DNA from 3 places in the Kribbella amoyensis genome. Region 2 is predicted to be linked to each of the others. Evidence: riboswitches for the same ligand, from Rfam matches in the RefSeq annotation. Region 2 holds a riboswitch; each other region holds the start of a gene.
What was found. Region 2 has a riboswitch for cyclic di-AMP ahead of FB561_RS12350 (glycoside hydrolase family 16 protein). Riboswitches for the same ligand answer to the same signal wherever they lie in the genome.
Positions count from the first base shown of each region.

Region 1: another riboswitch for cyclic di-AMP. It lies ahead of FB561_RS21955 (CBM96 family carbohydrate-binding protein); the one in region 2 lies ahead of FB561_RS12350 (glycoside hydrolase family 16 protein).
Region 3: another riboswitch for cyclic di-AMP. It lies ahead of FB561_RS11420 (C40 family peptidase); the one in region 2 lies ahead of FB561_RS12350 (glycoside hydrolase family 16 protein).

Region 1 is NZ_VIVK01000001.1:4,657,729-4,660,995, forward strand. It holds gene pssD (PssD/Cps14F family polysaccharide biosynthesis glycosyltransferase) at 1-426, shown strand, start outside; gene FB561_RS21950 (glycosyltransferase) at 426-995, shown strand; cyclic di-AMP (ydaO/yuaA leader) riboswitch at 1,311-1,507, shown strand; gene FB561_RS21955 (CBM96 family carbohydrate-binding protein) at 1,515-3,267, shown strand, end outside.
Region 2 is NZ_VIVK01000001.1:2,604,803-2,608,069, forward strand. It holds gene FB561_RS12340 (cation diffusion facilitator family transporter) at 1-77, opposite strand, end outside; gene FB561_RS12345 (VOC family protein) at 231-665, opposite strand; cyclic di-AMP (ydaO/yuaA leader) riboswitch at 1,052-1,214, shown strand; gene FB561_RS12350 (glycoside hydrolase family 16 protein) at 1,220-2,818, shown strand; gene FB561_RS12355 (hypothetical protein) at 2,985-3,267, shown strand, end outside.
Region 3 is NZ_VIVK01000001.1:2,395,090-2,398,356, forward strand. It holds gene FB561_RS11415 (response regulator) at 1-239, shown strand, start outside; gene FB561_RS11420 (C40 family peptidase) at 368-1,219, opposite strand; cyclic di-AMP (ydaO/yuaA leader) riboswitch at 1,219-1,383, opposite strand; gene FB561_RS11425 (threo-3-hydroxy-L-aspartate ammonia-lyase) at 1,662-2,618, opposite strand; gene FB561_RS11430 (right-handed parallel beta-helix repeat-containing protein) at 2,635-3,267, opposite strand, start outside.

The DNA of each region.
Region 1 (3,267 bases), 2.1 Mb from region 2:
AGCGGCGGTCACCTGGCCCAGCTGATGACGTTGCGGCCGTGGTGGTCGCAGCGCGACGTGTGCTGGGTGACCTTCGCGACCGAGGACGGCAAGTCGCTGCTGGCCGGCCAGCGCACGGTGTACGCGTACCACCCGACGACGCGCAGCCTGAAGAACCTGGTCCGCAACGCGGTGCTCGCGGTCCGGGTGCTGGCCCGGGAACGGCCGGACGTCATCGTCACCACCGGCGCCGGGGTCGCGCTGCCGTTCTTCGTGCTCGGCAAGCTCGGCCGGATCCCGACCGTCTACATCGAGGTCTTCGACCGGATCGACCACGCCCCGCTGACCGCGCGGCTGTGCAAACCGTTCACCAGCCGGATGCTCGTCCAGTGGGACGAGCAGCAGGAGCTGTACGCCGATTCCACCGTGGTCGGGAGGTTGCTGTGATGCCCGCCGAGAACGCCGACCAGCTCGATGTCCTGGTCATCCTGGGCACGGATCACCATCGGTTCGACCGGTTGATCGGCTGGCTGGACGACTACCTGGAGCAGCCCGGTCACGAGTCGCTGCGCGCCCTGGTCCAGTACGGCGGGAGCATGCCACCGCGCCGGGCCAAGGGCGTCGGCATCATCGCCTGGACCGAGTTGCAGGACCGGATGCGGCAGGCGACCGCCGTGGTCAGCCACGGCGGTCCGGCCACGATGCTCGAGGTCCGCCGGCAGGGCCGCAAGCCGATCGTGGTGCCGCGTGACCCGCTGCTCGGCGAGCACATCGACCAGCACCAGCAGGAGTTCTCCCGCCGGATGGGAAAGCTGGGCCTGGTCACACTCTGTGAGGATCGGTCCTCGTTCGAGACGGCGCTGAGTGCCGTGCTCGCCGACCCCGAGGGGCACGCGGTCTCGGCGGAGGAGAATCGTCGTGACAGCCTGCAAGTGGCCGCGGCGGTCGACGCCGCGGGCCGGATCATCGACGGCCTGGCGGTCTCGCACGCGCGACGCCGGTTGGCCCGGTCGTAGCGGAAACCCTTGCGAAGCAAGCGTTTGAGCAGTGGTGGAAAGGTTCGCGACAGGCCCGGTGTGATGTAAAGAGTCGGCGGATCTCGACCTCGGAGCAAGTTCGAATAGTTGCCCTCGGTGTCCGCATACCCGGACATGGTCGACGCTGCGTCACTTTCGGGGCCGTTATCCAGCTGTGATGTAACGCTGGGTAAATCGGCTACCGAGAGTGATGTTAAGGGCGCCGTCCGATGTCTTGAGGCCCGCGCGCGGACCTGCGTAAGCTCACCCGCGCCTGGACCGGCCTGGGGGCGGCCAGCAGACCGAGTACTCCGCCGGCTCGCAACGCCGAGTTCCGCCCTCCGGGCCGGTGACCCCTCAATGGCATCCGAGGGCGGAAGTGGGGAAACCACAGGTTCTCCGGACCGGCCACGCCCACGGCCGGTCCTTGGGGCGAAGCCGCACCCCCGCGGCCGGGTAACACTTCCGATCCGAGCCCGACAGCTAACCTCACAGGCGTGCAGGAAGGACTTGCCCCTCATGGGGGATGCCTTTTCCCGTCGGCACGCACGACATCGCGCTGCCGTTCCCTCCGACGCACTGAACGAGCCGGTCGCCAAGGCCGGCCGTCGCACGATCGTCCCGATCGTCGCCGGCGTGAGCCTGCTGATCACCACCGCCGGGCTGGGCGTGGCCGCCCTGACGCCCACCCAGGATCCGGCCCCGGTCGGCGTGAACCCGACCGCCGACGCGTACGTCTCCACCAAGTCGCCGACCCAGCGCCACGGCTGGTCCACCCGCCTCGTGGTCAAGCAGGGTGAGTCGACCAGCTTCGTCCGGTACTCCGTGCCCGCGGTGGCGGACGGCTACAGCCGCAAGGCCACCCTGGTCCTGAACCGGCTCACCACCAGCAACCCGAGCAAGATCCGCGTCTCCAAGGCGCCGGGCGGCTGGACCGAGAGCGTCACCGCGGCGACCGCGCCGACCCCGGGTGCGACCGTCACGACGGCTGACGACGACGGCAGGTCGGCGCAGCTGCGCATCGACGTGTCCGCGGCGGTGACCCAGGCCGGCACGCTGAACCTCGCCATCACCCAGCCGGTCGGCCGGGGCGGTGCCGTGTTCGGTGCCCGCGAGTCCGGCGTGAAGCAGTCGAAGCTGGAGATCAGCTACGTCAAGGGCGGCGGCTCCCCGCAGCCGTCCACGCCGACCTCGGCGCCGACGACCACGACGTCGCCGACCAAGCCGCCGACCACGGCCCCGACGTCGACGCCGACGACCACCAAGCCGACGACGACGCCGACCACGACGCAGCCGACGTCCACGCCGACCACCACGACCCCCAAACCGACGGTCACCCCGACTACTACGGCGCCGACGTCGACCCCGACGGCCGGTCCCGGGTGCACGGTGTCCGAGAAGCTGGTGCCGTCCTGCGGCGCCTGGTTCGGTGCGGCGGCGAACCCGCTCGGCAGCGAGTCCTGGGACCAGGCGCTGCCGACGTTCGAGTCGACCATCGGCCGGACCGTCGACATCGCGCACTACTACAACTCCAGCCCGAAGCTGTTCCCGACCGCGGAGATGATCAAGCGCGCCCGGGAGCCCGGCAAGAAGCGGATGCTGCTGCTGAACTGGAAGCCGGAGATGGGCCGCACCTGGGCCCAGGTGGCCGCCGGTGACGCGGAAGTGGACAAGGCGATCGACGCCGAGGCGGAGTACCTGAAGACCACGTTCCCGGAGAAGTTCTTCCTCGGCATCCACCACGAGCCGGAGGACGAGGTCCGCCCGGCCGCCGGCTCGGGCTACACGGCCAAGGACTACGCGGCGATGTACCGGCACGTGGCGCTGCGGCTGAAGGCCAAGGGCGTCACCAACGCGGTGTTCGTGATGAACTACATGGGCACCCCGCACTGGGGTTCGCAGCCGTGGTTCAACGACCTGTACCCGGGTGACGACGTGGTCGACTGGATCGCGGAGGACCCGTACATCTTCGGTGACTCGGCGAACTGGTGGACCGACTTCGGCCAGGCCGTGAACCGGACCGACACCTACACCAACCCGAACTGGCCGGGTTTCTACACCTGGGCCACCACCAAGCACCCGGGCAAGCCGATCATGCTGGGTGAGTGGGGCGTCGACGAGCAGACCATGTTCGGCAAGAACAAGGCCGACATGCTCCGCACGGTGCACGACGGACTGGCCAAGCGGCCGGCCATCAAGGCGCTGGTCTACTGGAACGAGACCGACTTCGACCCGGTCGGCGAGACCCGGCTGGACTCGTCCAGTGGTGCCA
Region 2 (3,267 bases):
AGACTCCCGGTCACGGCAGCCCCGAAGATCTGCACCGCCGCGATCACCAGCGCGATCACGAGCGTCGCAGCCAACACACCGCGGTACCGCCCCGTCGCGGTACCGCCGTGATTGCCGCTCATCGTCCGGCCATTTGAACATCTGAACAACTCTTCATATAACGGACGATAGCGGGCCAACGACGAACTGTCGACCCGTGCTTGCTCAGCCGAGGTGGGAGGAAGTACTCCTCAGTCGAGGCAGAACTCGTTGCCCTCGATGTCCTGCATCACGAGGCACGACTCGTTGACGCCGTCGGCCCGCAGCAGCCGTACGCGGCCCGCGCCGAGCGCGACCAGGCGTGTGCATTCGGCCTCGAGTGCGGCCAGGCGCTCCTCACCCACGAGCCCGGTGCCGACTCGCACATCGAGGTGCACCCGGTTCTTCACGACCTTGCCCTCGGGGACCCGCTGGAAGAACAACCGCGGACCCACCCCCGACGGATCGACACAGGCGAACGCCGACCCCTGGTCCTCGGCCGGCAGCGTGCGATCGAAGTCCGCCCAGGAAGCGAAACCGGCCGGTGGCGGCGGCACGACGTACCCGAGAACCTCACACCAGAACCGAGCAACCCGCTCAGGCTTCGCGCAGTCGAAAGTCACCTGAACCTGCTTGACCGATGCCATCGGCCCACCATAGATCGACCGCCCGTACCGCGGTCTCGGCATGGTGAAACCAGCCGTCCGAAAGCCGGAGTATCTTCGCGGGACCCTCTGCACAGACCGTGACGAAACCCCGCCCGCGGACCATCCGATTACCGGTGTCCTTCGACGGACAGTGACAGTTGCAGCGGTACCGGGTCCACGCTGCTCGTCACGCTGTGTCGATCAGACTACCCCGATGGTTGCGGGAAGTAGTTTTTCGAGCCTCCGTTACCGAGTTGAGACCCTGTCGCGAGTGTGCGTATGCTCACCGGCGCCTGGCCACGGAACTGGGGACCGGATGCCGGCGAGTGACGAATACCCGCCGACTCGCAACGCCGAGTTCCGCCCTCCGAGTCGGTGACCCCTCCCATCCAGCATCCGAGGGCGGAAGTGGGGGACCCAAGGTTCCCGGACCGGCCCGTGGCGCTTCCGCGCGCCTCGGTGCGGTCCTTGGGGCGAAGTCGCGCCAGCGACAGGGCAGCTTCCAGCCCGAGCCCGACAGCTAACCTCACAGGCGTGCAGGAAGGACTGTCCCGATGCGGGATGCATTTTCCCGTGCGCGCGCACAACATCGCGCTGCCGTCCCCTCCGACAAACTGAAGGAACCGGCCGCCAAGGCCGGACGCCGCGCAGTGATCCCGATCCTCGCCGGCACCACCCTTGTCCTCACCACGGCCGGACTCGGCGTCGCGGCGTTGACGTCCGACAGCGTCCCGGCCCCGGTCAGCCTCACGGCCACCGCCGACGCGTACGTCCACACCAAGTCGCCCACCCAGAAGCACGGCTGGTCCTCCCGGCTCGTCGCCAAGCTGAACGAGTCGACCAGCTTCATCCGGTACTCCGTGCCCGCTGCGGCCGACGGCTACGACCGCAAGGCCACGCTGGTCCTGACCCGGCTGACCACCAGCAACCCGGCGAAGCTCGCGGTGTCGAAAGCGCCGAGCGGCTGGACCGAGGCGGTCACGTACTCGACCGCACCGAAGCCGGGTACGCCCTTCGCGACCGTGGCCGACGACGGCAAGTCGGCGCAGGTACGGATCGACGTCTCCCAGGGCATCACCCAGGCCGGTGAACTGAACCTGGCCCTGACCCAGCCGTCCGGAGCCGGCGGCACCGTCTTCGGTTCGCGCGAGTCCGGGCTGAAGCAGTCGAAGCTCGAGATCAGCTACGTCCCCGACGGCGCGACCGGACCCGCGCCGACATCGGCGCCCACCTTGGTGCCCACGTCTGCTCCTACCTCGGCACCCACGTCAGCTCCCACCTCGGCCCCGACCTCGGCTCCCACTTCGGCGCCGACCTCGGCGCCGACGACGGTGAAGCCGACCGCGTCGCCGACCACGACGTCACCCAAGCCGACCGCGTCGCCGACGACCACGTCGCCCAAGCCGACGGCCTCGCCGACGACCTCGAACCCGACCACCCCGCCGGCGACCGGCCTCGCGCCGTCATGGAACCCGTCGGGGTCGCACCGGCTGACGTTCCAGGACGAGTTCAACGCCGCCACGGTCGACACGAACAAGTGGGAGCGCGGCTGGTTCAAGGAAGGCATCTCGGACGGTGTCAACAGCAACAATCTCCAGTGCTACGACTCCAACCAGGTCTCCCAGTCCGGCGGATACCTCAACCTGGCGCTCGCGAAGCGCCAGGCGTACTGCCGAGGTGCGACCAAGGAGTACGTGTCCGGCCTGGTGAACACCCGGAAGTCGTTCAACCAGCGGTACGGCTCGTTCGAGGCCCGCGTCTGCCTGCCAGACGGAAACGGCGACGGCCGGGTCGACGGCTTCCCGGCCTGGTGGACCAACGGCCCGTCCTCGGTGCCGTGGCCCGAACACGGCGAGATCGACATCCTCGAAGGCATCGGCGGCGGTACCAAGGCCTCGCTGCACCACGGCAACCCGGAGTACCACGGCGGCGTCTACTCGTCCTCGCCACTGGTCGGCTGCCACAACTTCGGCTCCCAGTGGACTAGCAGCGGAGTCACGTTCTACTACGACGGCAAGCCGCTGTGGTCCCACAGCTTCAACGGCCCGGATCCGCAGTTCCTTATCCTCAACTACGCAATCCGCCCGAACGCAGGCGAAGCAATCACCCCCGGAACCGCCCTCCGAGTCGACTGGGTCCGCGTCTGGTCCTGACACTCTCGACGTAACGTTCACCCCGGCACCTCACCGCAGGTGCCGGGGTGACGTCGTGGCTGACGGCGGCATGTCACTTCCTGCAACTCGCTAGCCGCGAGGCAGGCCGGTCGGACACACTCGGTCCTCGTCCGCAGGTAGAGAGCGAGCAGGGAGCGAGTGCACCATGGGCTTCTTCGAACGAGGTATCGCCGTGACCGCCGCAAGTGCGGCCGTCATAGGACTCTGCCAGTCCACCGCGTCGGCAAGCGTCCAATGGACCAACGACACTTTCGACGTCTGCGCCCCTTTCCCGTACGACTACTCCCCGTCCGCCGGCTTCCCGTGTACCAACCGGTCCTACGGCGGGATCGTCTGGGGCAACCGGACCGCCCGAATCCAAGGCGCCGTCACCGACGACTGGAGACTGAACTCCTCCACCGTCGTGTACTTCGACGCCTTCGCCGGAT
Region 3 (3,267 bases), 210 kb from region 2:
ATCCGCGGACCGAGCGGCAGCGGGAAGCCCGGGGTCGGCTCAAGACGCTCACCGACCGCGAACGCGAGGTCCTCGCGGCCGTCGCGCGCGGGTTGTCGAACGCCGACATCGGCCGGGACCTGTTCATGAGCGAGGCGACCGTGAAGGCGCACGTCTCCCGGGTGCTGGTGAAGCTGGACGCCACCAACCGGGTCCAGGTCGCGATCCTGGCCCACGACGCGGGCCTGCTCGACGGCTGATCGGGGCAGACAAAAGGGAAACCGGCCGCGCGCCGTCGGAGGGGTGGGGGACGACGACGCACGACCGGTTTCGAAGGATCAGCGACCCAGGGGGGATGGGCGTCTCGCTGATCTGGTGCGGCGGAGCGTTACTTGCGGCCGAAGGCCACGTTCGAGCTCCAGATCTTCGCCTTCGCGACCGGGCGGCCCGGCTTCGAGGCGTGCCACAGCATGTTGCCACCGGCGTAGATGCCGACGTGGTACACGCTGCCGCCACCGCTCTTGAAGAACACCAGGTCACCAGGCTTGGCGGCCTTGCGGCTCAGGTGCTTGGTGGCGGCGTACTGCTGGCGCGACGTACGAGGCAGCTTCTTGCCCGCCTTCTTGTACACGTAGCCGGTGTAGCCGGAGCAGTCGAAGCCGCGCGGGGTGGTGCCGCCGTACCGGTACGGGGTGCCCCGCAGCTTCGCGGCCTCCTTGAGAACCCGGGCCTGGAAGGTCGAGCTCTTGCCGGCGCCGCCGTGCAGCAGGCCGTGGTTCGCGGCGTAGAACAGCGAACGCCACGTGTTCACGGTCATGGTCCCGGTCCGCGGCAGGCCCACGCTGCGCTGGAACTTCGCCACCGCGGTGCGGGTGGCCGAGCCGTACCAACCGCCGGCCGGTACGTCGAGCGAGCGCTGCACGTACCGGACCGCGGAACCCGCGTCGGCGTACCGCAGGTGCGGCTTGGTGCTGATCGGCTTGTTGCCCCGGGCCCACGCGGCCGAGGTGGTCTTCGAGGTACCGGCGGCGTGCGCGGACTCGGCCGGCGCGGCGACGGTGAGAGCCGCTCCACCGGAGACGGCGAGACCGACCGTGAGAACGGCGGCCGCGGCCCGCGGAGTGGCGGGCTTGCTGGTCTTGCGATGCCTGGCCAACGTCCGGCCAGAGGGCCGGGTACTGGACTCGCTGATCTGACTGACGGCGCCATGCAGCGCAGTCCGTCGGGCAGTGACGGGCATGGTTGTCTCCCGACGCCTGCGGAGTTAGCTGTCGGGTTCGGGCTGGGAAATCTCGCCCGGTCCGCTCCCGCGGACTTCACCCCAGGGTCTCGGCCACTCACGGTCGAGACCCAACCTCCTGGGTCCCCCACCCCTGCCAATTGTTGTTTCGAGGGGAACATGTGCGCCCTGGCAGGGCTCGGCGTTGACACACATGCAGTTCGTTTCTTTGTCGAACCGCCGACGACTGTATAACAGAACGATCACGACGCAAACCCTCAAATTGGCAGAGACCGTCCGGAAAGGCCCTGAACGGCTCTCTGACGCGTCAGGGATCCACGGTGAACACCAGGTGTCCTGAGCGTGGCTGAGCGGCCCTCAGGCGCCCACACAGCCGATCTATGTGACCCCAGTCACATTTGACCGTGGCTGTCTGTGACAACGGGCACAGTGCGTGCTCAGGTCACCCTTGGTCGAGCAGTTCGACGAACCGCTCCAGGCCCACGTTCCCGCCTGACAGCACCACTCCGACGCGCTCCGGCAGACCGGTCACCCGGCCGGCCAGCAGGGCCGCCAGCGCACTCGCCCCGCTCGGCTCCAGGACGATCTTCAGCCGCTCGAAGGCGAACCGCATCGCCGCCTTGATCTCGTCGTCGCTGACCAGCGCGCAGCTCTCCATCAGCCGCCGGTTCACCGCGAACGTGAGCTCGCCCGGCGTCGGGATCGCCTGCCCGTCCGCGATCGTCCGCGGGACCTCGATCTCGACCCGCCGGCCGGCGGCCAGGGAGCGGGCGTGGTCGTCGCCGGCGGCCGGCTCGACCCCGATCATCCGGATCCCCGGGCACAGGGCGGTCGCCGCGGTCGCGCAGCCGGCCATCAACCCGCCGCCTCCGACCGGCACCAGCAACGCGCCGAGCGGACCGATCTCCTCGATCAGTTCGAGCGCGACCGTGCCCTGGCCGGCCATCACGTCGTAGTGGTCGTACGGCGGGATCAGGGTGAGCCCGCGATCCTCCGCCAGCTTGGTCCCCAGGGCGGTCCGGTCCTCGGTGTACCGGTCGTACGTCACCACCTCGGCCCCGTACCCGCGGGTGGCGGCGACCTTCGTCGGCGGCGCGTCGGCCGGCATCAGGATCACCGCGCTCGTCCCCGTGATCGAGGCGGCCAGCGCGACGGCCTGGGCGTGGTTCCCGGACGAGTACGCCGCGACGCCGCGCGCCCGCTGGTCCGGGGTCAGTCGGGTCACCGCGTTGAACGCGCCGCGGAACTTGAACGCGCCGATCCGCTGGAAGTTCTCCGCCTTGAGAAAGACCTCGGCCCCGGCCAACGCGTTCAGCGTCCGCGAGGTGAGGACCGGGGTCCGGTGGGCGGTCCCTTCGATCCGCTGGGCCGCGGCCTGGACGTCGTCGAAGGTCAGCATGCACCGAACCTACCGGTCAGCAGGAGATCTGGGTGTCCCCGATGCCGAGGCAGACGTCCTTGCCGTTCCCGCCGTCGAGTACGTCGGTCTCGGGCCCACCGATGAGTACGTCCTTGCCGTTGCCGCCGCGGAGGATGTCGTTGCCGCCGAGTCCGAGCAGCAGGTCTTCGCCGTTCAGACCGCAGAGCACGTCCGGCCCCGGCGTACCGACGAGCACGTCGCCCTTGTTGGTCCCGGTGATCGTGCACGCGGGGACCGGCGGAGGTCCTTCGGCCACCTCGACGGACCCGGCTTCGCAGTTCGTGCCCTGTGGTCGGGCGACTCCCCGCTGGTCCGTAGTTAGTACAGTGCAGGCCGCTGCGGGCACGGCGCCGTTCGCCGGACTGGCGGGCAGTGGGAGCATCGTCTGGGTCGGTCCACCGTTGTTTGTAAGGGCTCCCAGCTGCGGACTGCCGACGTTGCTCTGGTCGCCGGGGCCGGTCAGGGAGCAGCTGCCGTCGCCGTCCAGGTTGTACCCGGTCGACGTCGTCAGCAGCTCGATCCCGCAGTCGCTCGAACCGGTGCCGCCGGCAACGATCGACCCGAACGTGTGCAGCCCGGCCCCGGTCGCGACGTTCCGCCCGACCCCGCCGGCCGTGTTGCCGGAGAT